Regions from separate parts of the Geodermatophilus sp. SYSU D00814 genome, predicted to be linked through region 2. Evidence: riboswitches for the same ligand, from Rfam matches in the RefSeq annotation. Region 2 holds a riboswitch; each other region holds the start of a gene.
What was found. A riboswitch is a leader RNA that binds a small molecule or an ion and turns the genes downstream of it on or off. The one in region 2 is predicted to bind S-adenosylmethionine.
Positions count from the first base shown of each region.

Region 1: it holds a riboswitch for S-adenosylmethionine, as region 2 does, so the genes downstream of both, ACI780_RS00350 (aminotransferase class V-fold PLP-dependent enzyme) here and thrC (threonine synthase) in region 2, are expected to answer to the same signal.
Region 3: it holds a riboswitch for S-adenosylmethionine, as region 2 does, so the genes downstream of both, ACI780_RS16065 (bifunctional o-acetylhomoserine/o-acetylserine sulfhydrylase) here and thrC (threonine synthase) in region 2, are expected to answer to the same signal.
Region 4: it holds a riboswitch for S-adenosylmethionine, as region 2 does, so the genes downstream of both, ACI780_RS00745 (putative leader peptide) here and thrC (threonine synthase) in region 2, are expected to answer to the same signal.

Region 1 is NZ_JBJGYP010000001.1:78,821-82,017, forward strand. Features, by position in the region: gene ACI780_RS00350 (aminotransferase class V-fold PLP-dependent enzyme) at 1-1,222, opposite strand, end outside; SAM riboswitch class IV at 1,255-1,368, opposite strand; gene ACI780_RS00355 (NADPH-dependent FMN reductase) at 1,438-1,929, shown strand; gene ACI780_RS00360 (LLM class flavin-dependent oxidoreductase) at 1,933-3,018, shown strand; gene ACI780_RS00365 (NtaA/DmoA family FMN-dependent monooxygenase) at 3,015-3,197, opposite strand, start outside.
Region 2 is NZ_JBJGYP010000043.1:2,331-5,527, forward strand. Features, by position in the region: gene ACI780_RS22435 (hypothetical protein) at 1-29, opposite strand, end outside; gene ACI780_RS22440 (cold-shock protein) at 219-419, opposite strand; gene thrC (threonine synthase) at 631-1,908, opposite strand; SAM riboswitch class I at 1,921-2,047, opposite strand; gene ACI780_RS22450 (hypothetical protein) at 2,172-3,095, shown strand; gene ACI780_RS22455 (HAD family hydrolase) at 3,122-3,197, shown strand, end outside.
Region 3 is NZ_JBJGYP010000019.1:73,347-76,543, forward strand. Features, by position in the region: gene ACI780_RS16055 (hypothetical protein) at 1-17, shown strand, start outside; gene ACI780_RS16060 (NAD(P)H-dependent flavin oxidoreductase) at 59-1,105, shown strand; SAM riboswitch class IV at 1,127-1,244, shown strand; gene ACI780_RS16065 (bifunctional o-acetylhomoserine/o-acetylserine sulfhydrylase) at 1,287-2,579, shown strand; gene metX (homoserine O-acetyltransferase MetX) at 2,581-3,197, shown strand, end outside.
Region 4 is NZ_JBJGYP010000001.1:150,090-153,286, forward strand. Features, by position in the region: gene ACI780_RS00735 (sensor histidine kinase) at 55-1,173, shown strand; gene ACI780_RS00740 (response regulator) at 1,170-1,829, shown strand; SAM riboswitch class I at 1,961-2,056, shown strand; gene ACI780_RS00745 (putative leader peptide) at 2,061-2,138, shown strand; gene ACI780_RS00750 (methionine ABC transporter ATP-binding protein) at 2,453-3,197, shown strand, end outside.

The sequences.
Region 1 (3,197 bases), on a different contig from region 2:
CGGCCGGCAGGCGGTCGACGTCGGCAGCGCTGGTGCCCACGCCCACGCTGGCCCGCAGCGCCCCCTCGGGCACGCCCAGCCGGGCGAGCAGCGGGTGGGCGCAGAACCGGCCGTCGCGCACCCCGATGCCGTGCTCGGCCGACAGGTACGCCGCGACCAGGCCCGGGTCGGCGTCGGCCACGGTGAAGGACACGACGCCGGTCGGGTCGGCCGAGTCGGCCCAGATCCGCAGCACGCGCACGCCCGGCAGCGCGGTCAGGCCGTCGACCAGCCGCTCGCGCAGCGCCCGCTCGTGCCGCTCCAGCGCCCCGGCCGGCAGCGCGGCCAGGGTCCGGCACGCCTCGGCCAGCGCGACGGCGCCCAGCACGTTCGGCGAGCCGCCCTCGTGCCGGTGCGGCGCGGGGGCCCACGCGACGTCGTCGACCGTGACGTCGTGCACCGCCCCGCCCCCGGCGAGGTGGGCGGGCGCGGCGTCGAGCCAGTCGCGGCGGCCGACCAGCGCGCCGGTGCCGAACGGGGCGTAGAGCTTGTGGCCGGAGAAGGCCACCCAGTCCGCGCCGGTGGCGGCGAGGGAGAACCGGCGGTGCGGGACCAGCTGGGCGCCGTCGACGGCGACGCGGGTGCCCGCGGCGTGCGCGAGGGCGACCACCTCGTCGAGCGGCAGGGCCTCCCCGGTCACGTTGGACGCGCCGGTGACCGCCAGCAGCGCGTGGCGCCCGCGGGCGAGCTCGTCGCCCAGGGCGCGCAGGGTCGCGGTGACCGTGGCCTGCACGGGCAGCACGGTGGCCGGGCCGCGGCGCTGCCAGGGCAGCAGGTCGGCGTGGTGCTCGCAGTCGAGGACGAGCACCGAGGCGCCCGCCGGCACCGCGCCGGCCAGCAGGTTGAGCGCGTCGGTGGTGTGCCGGGTGAGCACGCAGACGTCGTCGGCCCGGGCGCCGACGAAGCCGGCCACGACGGCGCGGGCGGCCTCGTACACGGCGGTGGAGACCTGGGAGAGCCAGCCGGCGCCGCGGTGGACGCTGGCGTAGCGCGGCAGCACCTCGGCCACCCGGTCGGCGACGGCCGGGAGCGCCCGGGTGCTGGCCGCGGTGTCCAGGTCGGCGTAGGGGACGCTGCCGCCGGTCACCAGCGGCACCGGGGTGCCGGCGCCGACGAGCGGCAGCAGGGGCGCCTCCCCCGCGGGCGCGGTGCGGCAGGGTCGGTCGAGGACGGCGCTGGTCATGCGGCACTCCTGGCGGGCCGGGACCCGGAGCGGGTCCGCGCTTGCGGACTGCCGGGCGGCAGCCGCCTGGTCGTCACCCGGGGCACCCCATCGCGGAGGAGGGTTGCCGGCCAGCGAGCCGGGGCTTCGCGCTGGCACTCGTGACCGCGTCCGAGGATGCCAGGCGGCCCGATACCCGTCAAACCCGATCGGCTTGGTGTAGTTCACTGGGCGGCATGGGCACGATCGCCGTCGTCGGCAACCCCAAGCCCCGTTCCCGCACCCGGGCCGCGGCCGAGCTGGTGGTCGAGCAGCTCACCGGCGCCCCGCCCGACGTCGTCGTCGACGTCATCGACCTCGGGCCGGGCCTGCTCGGCTGGGGGGACCCGGCGGTCGGCGGGGCGGTCGAGGCGCTGAAGGCCGCCGAGGTCGCCGTCGTCGCCAGCCCGACCTACAAGGCCACCTACACCGGGCTGCTCAAGCTCTTCCTCGACCAGGTCGGCACCGGCGAGCTCGCCGGCGTGGTCGCCGTCCCGCTGATGCTCGGCGGCGGCCCGACCCACGCCCTGGCGCCGGAGCTGCTGCTCAAGCCCGTGCTCGTCGAGCTCGGGGCGACCGCGCCGACCCGGGGCCTGTACCTGGTGGAGAAGAGCTGGGACGACCCGGCGGCGCTGGCGCCGTGGCTGGCCACCGCCGCGCCGCAGGTCGCCGCCGCGCGGCGGGGCTGAGCCGTGGAGGTGCACTGGTTCCTGCCCAGCCGCGGCGACGGCCGGGACGTCGGCCCGGCGACCACCGACCGGGGGCACAACGCGGGGGCGCTGCGCCGGAGGCCGACGCTCCCGTACCTGGCGGCGGTCGCCCAGGCGGCCGAGCAGAGCGGGTTCACCGCGGTGCTCACCCCGACCGGCTCGGGCTGCGAGGACGCCTGGGTGCTGTGCTCGGCGCTGCTGCCGCTCACCTCGCGGCTGGAGTTCCTCGTCGCCTTCCGCCCCGGCTTCGTGCTCCCCACCCTGGCGGCCCAGCAGGCGGCCACCTTCCAGCGGCTGTCCGGCGGCCGGCTGCGGCTCAACGTGGTGACCGGGGGCGACCCGGTCGAGCAGCGGGCCTACGGCGACTTCCTCGGCCACGACGAGCGCTACGAGCGCACCGGTGAGTTCCTCGAGGTGCTCCGCCGCTGCCTGGCCGGGGAGCGGTTCGACCTGGCCGGGCGGCACGTGCGCGTGGAGGGCGCCGGCCTCACCCGGCCCCCGGACGTCGTCCCCCCGGTGTACCTCGGCGGTGCGTCACCGGCCGCCGAGGAGGTGACCGCCCGATGGGTCGACCGCTACCTGCTGTGGGGCGAGCCGCCGGCCATGGCCGCCCCGCGCATCGAGCGGGTCCGGGAGCAGGCCGCACGACACGGGCGCACGCTGCGGTTCGGCGTGCGCCTGCACGTGGTCAGCCGCGACACCCCCGAGCAGGCCTGGGCCGAGGCCGACCGGATGCTCGCCGGGATGCCGCGATCGGCGATCGCGGCCACCCAGGAGCGCTTCGCCCGGATGGACTCGGTCGGCCAGGCGCGGATGACCTCCCTGCACGGCGGCCGGGCCGGCGACGGCGCCCGCTCCCTGGAGGTGGCGCCCAACCTGTGGGCCGGCATCGGCCTGGTGCGGGAGGGCGCGGCCACCGCACTGGTGGGCAGCCACGAGCAGGTCGCCGAGCGGCTCGCCGAGTACGCCGCCCTCGGCCTCGACGAGTTCGTCCTGTCCGGCTACCCGCACCTGGAGGAGGCGTGGCGGGTCGGCGAGGAGCTGCTGCCCCTCCTCGCCGCCCGCTAGGCCTGTCCCAGCGGCGCGAGGCCGAGGTGCTCGCGCAGCGTCGTCCCCTCGTAGTCGGCGCGGAAGACGCCCCGCTCCTGCAGCAGCGGGACGACCGAGTCGACGAAGGGGTCCAGCCCGCCGGGCACCAGGTGCGGCACGAGGATGAACCCGTCGGCCGCGTCGGACTGCACGAGGTC
Region 2 (3,197 bases):
AGGTGCCCCTCGGAGGCGGTCAGCCCCACGGGACCGGCCCGGAGCCGGCGTGACCGCCGGCGAGCGTCAGCGCCACGGACACCGCGGCCAGCAGGACCAGGACGGCGGCGTGCGCGACCAGCACCGCCGGCGCCCGGCTGAGGGGTGCCGGTCTCCCGGGAACGGCGACGGCCCGGCCCCCGGGACGGGGACCGGGCCGCGGCTCGGTGCTGGGCAGCTCAGGCGACGCGCACGCCGTCGGCCTGGGGGCCCTTCTCGCCCTGGACGACCTCGAAGGTGACCCGCTGGCCCTCGTCGAGGCTCTTGTACCCGTCCATCTGGATGGCGGAGTAGTGGACGAAGACGTCCTGCCCGCCGTCGACGGCGATGAAGCCGAAGCCCTTCTCGGCGTTGAACCACTTCACGGTGCCCTGTGCCACGTGTGCTCCCACGTTCGTGCGTGCGGACGGTCCCCGTGATCCGGGGGCCGGGGTACAGCTCTCCCGCCCGTGGACACGTGCGTGGAACTGACGACCGCGCGAGACGGTACAACAGCGAGGTCGCCGCGGGGAGATCCTGGACACACGACCCGGCCACGATCCGGCGACGGGGTGACACCCGGCCGGATCGGCTCCCCGCAGACGGTACGCGTCAGCCGACGAGGCCCGCCGCCCGGGCCGACCGCAGCGACGGGTCGATCCGGTGGGTGGGGCCGACGACCGGCGTCAGCGGGTCGAGGGTCTTGAGGCCCTCGCCGGTGTTGAGGACGACGGTCTCCTGCGCCGGGTCCAGCCGCCCGTCCTCGGCCAGCTGCCGCAGGACGGCGACGGTGACGCCGCCGGCGGTCTCGGCAAAGACGCCGGTGGTGCGGGCGAGGTCGCGGATGCCCTGCACGATCTGCTCGTCGCCGACCCGCCCGACCGAGCCGCCGGTGCGGCGGATCGCGTCGAGCGCGTACGGGCCGTCGGCGGGGTTGCCGATGTTCAGCGACTTCGCGATCCCGGTGGGCTTGACCGGCTTGACGACGTCCCAGCCGTTGTCGAACGCGGTGGCGATCGGGTCGCAGCCGGCCGACTGGGCGCCGAAGACCCGCCACGGGGTGTCCTCGACGATCCCGGCGGCCACGAGCTCGCGGAAGGCCTTGTCCACCTTGGTCAGCAGCGAGCCCGACGCCATCGGGATGACGACCTGGGCCGGGATCCGCCAGCCGAGCTGCTCGGCGATCTCGTACCCCATCGTCTTGGAGCCCTCGGCGTAGTAGGGCCGCACGTTCTGGTTGACGAAGGCGGCGTCCTCGAACTCGTCGGTCTCCGCGAGCTCGCTGGTCAGCCGGTTGACGTCGTCGTAGGAGCCGTCGACGGCGACCAGCGTCTGGCCGTAGACCGCCGACTGCACGACCTTGCCCGGCTCCAGGTCGGCGGGGATGAAGACGTAGGAGGGCAGGCCGGCGCGGGCGGCGTGCGCGGCGACGGAGTTGGCGAGGTTGCCGGTGGAGGCGGCCGCGATCTTCGTGTAGCCCAGGCCTCGGGCGGCCGTGGCGGCCAGCGACACCACGCGGTCCTTGAACGAGTGCGTGGGGTTGCCCGAGTCGTCCTTGACCCACAGGCCACCGGTGAGGCCGAGCTCCGCGGCGAGCCGGTCGGCGCGCACCAGCGGGGTGAGCCCGGGGTCGAGGGTGACCCGGTCGGCGGGGTCCTGACCGACGGGCAGCAGCGCCGCGTAGCGCCAGATGTTCTGCGGGCCGGCCTCGATCTGCTCGCGGGTGACCGCGCGCATGCGCTCGGGGTCGTAGTCGACCTCCAGCGGGCCGAAGCACTGCGCGCAGGCGTGCTCGGCGACCAGGCCGGACGTGGCACCGCAGTTGCGACAGACCAGGCCGCGCGCGGGACTCGCGGGGACCCCGGTGGGGGGCGGGGCGGTCAGGGTCATGCGACGACTACCTCCTCATCTTCCCCGCGACGGGCCGTCGAGCCGCGCGGGACGGAATTGGCACCTTCCGCGCGCAGGTCGCGTGCGGCGGTTGCCGGGGCTTCACCGGGCCGTGTCCCTCTGCCCCTCTGGATGAGTGGAACGCCGCCGACTCTACCCACCCGGAGGACCCGGCCCGGCCGGCGGCACGGCCGGGCCGGCCCTCGACAGGACCCGGGTCACCGGCGCACCATGCGGACCCCCACCCACCCGCGAGGAGGGCCGTGCACCCCGGTCGCGGACACCGCAGCCCCTGGGCCGGGCCGGCCGTCGCGCTCGTCCTGGCCGTGACCGGCTGTGGGAGCGGGGACGCCGGGCCGGCCGCGGCGGCACCTCCTCCCGGCACGCCGGCGAGCAGCTCCGCCGCCCCGGCGCCCGGGCTGGCCGCCGTGGCCGGCGAGCCCGGCGCCGGACTGCACGGGAGGCTGCTGCAGTACCGGCGCGACGTGCCCGCCCGGCGCCTGCAGGTGGAGCTCGTCGCCGGCAACGCCGGCCTCGTCGTCGAGGCGCTCGACCTGGTCGCCCCGGGTGTGCCGACGGCACCGGCCGACCCGCGGGGCGCCGAGCTGCGCCCCGGCGCCGGGCTGGCGCTGCCCGTGGTGGCCGCCGCGAGCGACTGCGCGACCGCACCCGGCCCGCCGCACGGGGTGGTGCGGCTGCGCGACGCCACCGGGGCGCAGCGGCAGGTCGACGTCCCCCTCGACGACGGCGGCCTGGTCGCCCGGCTGCACGAGGCCGACTGCGCGGAGCAGGAACTGGCGAGGCAGGTCCGCATCGAGGCGAGCGGCGTCCGGGAGGTCGACGGCGCCGAGGGTCCCGCGCTGGACCTGACCGTGCGGCTGACCCGGCTGGCCGGCAGCGACCCGCTGCGGGTGACCGGGGTCGGGTCGAACACCGTGTACGCGGTGGACGCCACCGGCCCGCTGCCCACGCTGGACGACGAGCCCGCCGTCGAGGTGGTGCTGCGCATGCGGCCCTCGCGGTGCGACGTCCACGCCCTCGGCGAGAGCTACCGCACCGGGCTGGTCGGGCTCGTGGTCGCCCTCGGGGACGCCGAGCCGCGCCCGGTGGTGGTCACCCCCGACCCGGAGGTCCGGCGCCGGCTGGAGACGTTCGCGGTGGAGACCTGCCGGGCCGGTACGGACTGACGACGGCGGCAGGTGAGGATGGGCGGGTGGCAGCGCGCATCGTCTACACCGACCTCGACGGCACGATGGTCGGCCCGCGGGGGTCGTTCTGGCACGGCGCCG
Region 3 (3,197 bases), on a different contig from region 2:
TCTCCCCGCCGGGCTGACCCGCGCCCGGCCGGCCCTGCCGGGGCGGAGGATGGCCGGCATGGTCCTGGAGCTGCGCCGCCCGATCGTGCAGGCCCCGATGGCCGGCGGGCCGTCGACCCCGGCCCTGGCCGCGGCCGTGTCCGAGGCGGGCGGGCTGGGCTGCCTGGCCGCCGGCTACCGCACGCCGGCGGCGGTGCGCGAGGAGATCCACGCCGTCCGCGCGATGACCCAGCAGCGGTTCGCCGTCAACGTGTTCGTGCCCGGCCCGCCCGGTGACGCCGGCGCCGTGGGCCGCTACGCCCGCGAGCTCGACGCCGAGGCCCGCCGCTGGGGCGTCGGGCTGGGCGAGCCCCGAGCCGACGACGACGCCTGGGAGGACAAGGTCGCCCTGCTCGCCGAGGAGCGGGTGCCGGTGGTCTCCTCCACCTTCGGCCTGCCCCCCGCCGACGCGGTCGCCGCGCTGCACGACGCCGGGGCCACCGTGCTCGTGACCGTCACCACCCCGGAGGAGGCGGTCGCCGCCCGCGACGTCGGCGCCGACGCGCTGGTCGTGCAGGGCGTCGAGGCCGGCGGGCACCGCGGGAGCTTCGCCGACCGCGACGGCGAGGGCGAGTACGGGCTGCTGCCGCTGCTGCGGCTGGTCGCCCGGGCCGTGGACCTGCCGCTGGTCGCCGCCGGCGGCATCCCCGACGGCGCCGCCGTCGCCGCGGTGCTCGTCGCCGGCGCCGAGGCCGCGCAGCTGGGGACCGCGTTCCTCTGCTGCCCCGAGGCGGGGACCACCCCGGAGCACCGCGCGGCGCTGACCACGCACGGGCGGACGGCGCTCACCCGGGCCTTCAGCGGCCGGCGCGCCCGCGGGCTGGTCAACCGGTTCCTCACCGAGCACTCCGCCGCCGCGCCGGCGGCCTACCCCGAGGTGCACCACCTGACCGCGCCGCTGCGCGCCGCCGCCCGGCGGGCCGGCGACGACGGCGGCTACAACCTGTGGGCCGGGCAGGCCCACCCCCTCGTCGAGGCCGTCCCCGCCGCCGAGCTGGTGCGCCGCCTCGACGAGGACGCCCGCGCGGCCCTGGCCCGCCCGTACCCCGGGACCGGGAGTCGCTGACCTCGGCTATCGTCGGACCAGGCTCACGAGAGGCAGCGCGAAGCACCTGGCTGGCTGCCCGGCAACCTCTTCCTCCGTCTGAGGTGCTCCCAGGGGAAGAGCCGGCCGTGCGGCGCCCGCCGCCCGGCAAGGACGGAGCACCTGTGCGCCGCAGGTCCTCCGGGACGAGAGGAGACGGCGCGTGACCGACCCGAAGAGCTGGAGCTTCGAGACCCGGCAGATCCACGCCGGGACCAGCCCCGACCCCACCACCGGGGCCCGGGCGCTGCCCATCTACGCCACCACCAGCTACCAGTTCCGCGACACCCAGCACGCCGCGGACCTGTTCGCGCTGGCGGAGCTGGGCAACATCTACACGCGGATCATGAACCCCACGCAGGACGCGCTCGAGCAGCGCGTCGCCTCCCTCGAGGGCGGGGTCGCGGCGCTCGCGGTGGCCAGCGGCCAGGCCGCGGAGACCCTCGCGCTGCTCAACGTCGCCGAGGCCGGCAGCCACGTCGTCGCCTCCGCCTCGCTCTACGGCGGCACGTACAACCTGCTGCACCACTCGCTGCCCAAGCTCGGCGTCGAGGTGTCCTTCGTCGAGGAGCCCGACGACCCGCAGAACTGGCAGGCGCTGGTCCGCGAGAACACCAAGGCGTTCTACGGCGAGTCCATCGGCAACCCGAAGGGCGACGTCCTGGACATCGCCGCCGTGGCCGAGGTGGCGCACCGCAACGGCGTGCCGCTGATCGTCGACAACACCATCGCCACGCCGTACCTGGTGCGCCCGCTCGAGCACGGTGCCGACGTCGTCGTGCACTCGGCCACCAAGTACCTCGGCGGGCACGGCACCGCGATCGCCGGCGTCATCGTCGACGGCGGCGGGTTCGACTGGACGTCCGGGAAGTTCCCCGGGTTCACCACGCCGGACCCCACCTACCACGGCGTCGTCTACGCCGACCTCGGCGCGCCGGCCTACGCGCTCAAGGCGCGGGTGCAACTGCTGCGCGACCTCGGACCGGCGATCAGCCCGTTCAACGCCTGGCTGGTGGTGCAGGGCATCGAGACGCTGTCGCTGCGCATGGAGCGGCACGTGGCCAACGCCCAACGGGTGGCCGAGTTCCTCGAGGCGCACGACGAGGTGGAGGCGGTGCACTACGCCGGCCTGCCGTCCTCGCCGTGGCACGCCGCCCAGCAGCGCTACGCCCCCAAGGGCGCCGGCGCGGTGCTGGCCTTCGAGATCCGCGGCGGCATCGAGGCCGGGAAGCGGTTCGTCGAGGGGCTGGAGCTGCACAGCCACGTGGCCAACATCGGCGACGTGCGCAGCCTGGTCATCCACCCGGCGTCCACGACCCACTCGCAGCTGACCGCCGACGAGCAGCTGACCGCCGGCGTCACCCCGGGCCTGGTGCGGCTGGCCGCCGGCCTGGAGGGGATCGAGGACGTCCTGGCCGACCTCGAGGCCGGGTTCCGCGCCGCCAAGGGAGCCTGACGTGACGGGGGTGCGGGACCTCCCCGGGTCCCGCACCCCGCCGCGCACCGGCGGGTGGCGCGACGGCGACCCCGCCGGGGACCGGCTGTTCCTCGACCTGGACGGACCGGTCCGCCTCGAGCGCGGTGGGGTGCTGCCCGGCGTCCGGGTCGCCTACGAGACGTGGGGGACGCTCGCCCCCGACGGCGGCAACGCGGTGCTGGTCGAGCACGCGCTCACCGGCGACAGCCACGTCACCGGCCCCGCCGGGCCCGGCCACCCGACACCCGGCTGGTGGGCGTCGCTGGTCGGGCCGGGCGCGCCGCTGGACACCGACCGGCTCTTCGTCGTCTGCGCCAACGTGCTCGGCGGGTGCCAGGGGACCACCGGACCGTCGTCGACGGCGCCCGACGGCTCCCCGTGGGGGTCGCGGTTCCCCGAGGTGACGGTCGGCGACCAGGTCCTGGTCGAGGCGGCGCTGGCCGACGCGCTGGGGGTGCGCCGGTGGGCGGCCGTCGTCGGCGGGTCGATGGGCGGCATGCGGGCGCTGGAGTGGGCGGTGGCACTGCCCGACCGGGTGGCCGGGCTGTTCTTCCTCGCCTCGGGCGCCGCGGTCACCGCCGACCAGCTCGGCACGCA
Region 4 (3,197 bases), on a different contig from region 2:
GCGGGACGATGGGAGGTGTCGCCGTCCACCTCCCCCGCGCCCGGGACCGGCGCCGTGAGCCGCACGGACGCGGCGCTCGCCGGCGTCCTGGTCCTCGCCACGGTCACCGTCACCCTCGCGGTGCCGGCGGGCCCGCCCTACCGGCCGGTGGACGCCGCGGCCGTCGCGCTGGCCGCGGCCGGGCCGCTGACCCTGCTGTGGCGGCAGGCCGCGCCGCTTGCGTCGCTCGTCGCCGCCGACACGGTCGTGGTGGTCAACGCGGCGGCCGGGTACGCCATCGGCTACCTGCCCTGGCCGGCCTGGATCGCGCTGTTCACCTGCTTCGCCGTCGGCGGGCGGCGGCTGCGCCTGGCGGCCGGCGCGGTCGCCGTCCTGGGCGCCGCCGGGTACGTGACCCTGGACCGCGTCGACTCCCTCGCCGCCCTGCCCGACATCGGGATGACCTCGCTGGTCGCCGTGGTCGCCGGCGAGCTCAGCCGGCGGCGCGCCCTGGCGGCGGCCGCCGGCGCCCGGGAGGCGGCGGAGAGCCGGGCGCAGGCGCTCGCGGCCGAGCGGCTGCTGCTGCAGGAGCGCGGGCGGCTGGCCCGCGAGCTGCACGACTCCCTCGGGCACACGGTGAACGTCATGGTCATGCAGGCCGGGGTGGGACGGCGGGTGTTCGACGACAACCCGGCCTTCGCCCGCGAGGCGCTGGGGTCCGTCGAGTCCGCCGGGCGCTCCGCGCTCGACGAGCTCGACCGGCTGCTGCGCGTGCTGCAGCCGCTGGAGCGCCGGGCGGGGGCGGGACCGTTCGCCCCGACCGTGGCCGACCTGGAGGAGCTCGCCGACCGGATCCGGGCGACCGGCCGCCCGGTCGAGCTGCACACCGACGGCGGGCCGCTGTCCGCGGGCGCCGCGCGGGCGCTGTACCGGATCGTGCAGGAGGCCCTGACCAACGCCGTCCGGCACACCCCCTCCGGCCCGATCCGGGTGGAGGTCTCGCGGGTGGCCGACCGGGTGCTGCTCGACGTCACCAACGAGGGGCGCGACCTGCCCGACCCGGTCCCGGGACGCGGGCTGGTCAACATGCGCGAGCGGGCCCGGCTCGAGGGCGGCGAGCTGGAGGCCGGCCCGGTGGAGGGCGGGTTCCGCGTGCACGCGGTGCTGCCGGCCGGGACGGGGGTGCCGGCGTGATCCGCGTGCTGCTGGCCGACGACGACCGGCTGGTGCGCAGCGGCCTGCGCGCGCTCCTCGACGCCGAGGACGACCTGACCGTCGTCGGGGAGGCGGCCGACGGCCGGGAGGCGGTCGACCGCGCCCGGGCGCTGCGGCCCGACGTGGTGCTCATGGACGTCCGGATGCCCCGGGTCGACGGCGTCGCCGCCACCCGGGAGATCGTGTCCTGGCCGCGACGCCCGCGGGTCCTCGTGCTCACCACCTTCGACCTCGACGAGGTCGTCGACGACGCGCTCGACGCCGGGGCGGACGGCTTCCTGCTCAAGCGCGCCACCCCGGAGCAGCTCGTCGACGGCATCCGCACGGTGTACGCCGGGGACGCGCTCGTCGCCCCGGCGGTGACCCGCCGGCTGCTCGCCGTGCACGCCGCCCGCCGGCCCGCCGACCCCGAGCGGCTGCGCGTGGCTGCCGCGCTCACCGAGCGCGAGGTGGAGGTGCTGCGCGCGATGGCCGAGGGGCTGTCCAACGCCGAGATCGCCGCCCGGGTGTGGCTCTCGCCCGAGACGGTGAAGACCCACGTCAAGGCCGTCCTCGGCAAGCTCGGCGTGCGCGACCGCACGCAGGCGGTGGTGTGGGCCTACCGGACCGGCTTCGTCGGCCCGGGGACCGACTGAGCCGGGACCGCGCGCGCGGCTCTCCTCCGCCACCCCGGATCCCTGGAGGGACCGCCGCCGGCTGACGGAGACCCGGGCGGGGTCTGCACCCCGTTCCGTCACCATCCCGACCGGCTCGGTAGGATCGCCCCCGACCATCCAGAGCGGCCGAGAGACCTGGCTCGACGACGTCGCAGCAACCCCCCGCCCCGTGCGGACGAGGGTGCCACCGCCAGGATCGATGGAGGACCGATGACCCACGCCGAGCTCACCTGGGCTCGCCGGCACGTGGACCTGTGCCGGACCGCCACCGCCCTGTGTCGGCGCTGACGCCGCGAGTCCGCTCCCGCTAGCTGAGGGGCACGACCCCGGCGCGGCACGTGCCGCCTCGGCGGCCTCCCGCGACGCCGGGAGCACCCCGACCCGGCGGTGACCCGGCTCTCCCGCGCGCGGGGCCGTTCCCCGGTGTCGTCGACCGCGCCCGGGACCGCCGTGCGGGCCGGCCCCGATCCGCAGGGATCCCGGCCGCGCGGCCGCCCCGTCCTGCCTCCCGCACCGACCCCTGCGGTGTCCGGCCGTCGCGACCGGACGCCTGCGCCGAGCCCCGGCGCCCCTCCCCCGCACCCGTCCCGAGGACCCAGCCTGTGATCGAACTGAACGACGTCCGCAAGGTGTTCCCTGCCCGGGGACGGATGGGCGAGGTCGTCGCCGTCGACGGGGTGAGCCTGCGCGTGGCGGCCGGTGAGTTCGCCGGCGTCGTCGGCCCGAGCGGCTCGGGCAAGAGCACGCTGGTGCGCCTGGTGAACCTGCTCGAGCGCCCGACGGCGGGATCGGTGAGCGTGGACGGGCGGGTGCTCACCGACCTCCCGGACGACCGGGTCCGCGAGGCCCGCCGCTCCATCGGCATGGTGTTCCAGCACTTCGAGCTCCTGGACTCCCGCACGGCCGCAGGCAACGTGGAGCACCCCCTCGAGCTCGCCGGCGTCGGCCGGGCCGAACGCCGCCGGCGCGCCACCGAGCTGCTGGACCTGGTCGGGCTCGGGGAGCGCGCCGGTGCCCGCCCGGCGCAGCTGTCCGGCGGGCAGAAGCAGCGCGTGGCCATCGCCCGGGCGCTCGCGGGCCGTCCCCGGGTCCTGCTGTGCGACGAGGCCACCTCCGCCCTGGACCAGGCGAGCACGAGCAGCGTGCTGGAGCTCCTGCGGCGGGTGCGCGCCGAGCTGGGCCTGACCGTGCTGTTGATCACCCACGAGATGGCCGTGGTCAAGGCCGTCTGCGACAGCGCCGTCCTGCTCGACCGGGGACGCGTCGTCGACGGCGGCCGGCTGACCGACGTCCTGACCCGCGAGCACTCCCCGCTGGGCGAGGCCCTGCTGCCCGCCCCGGTCGCCG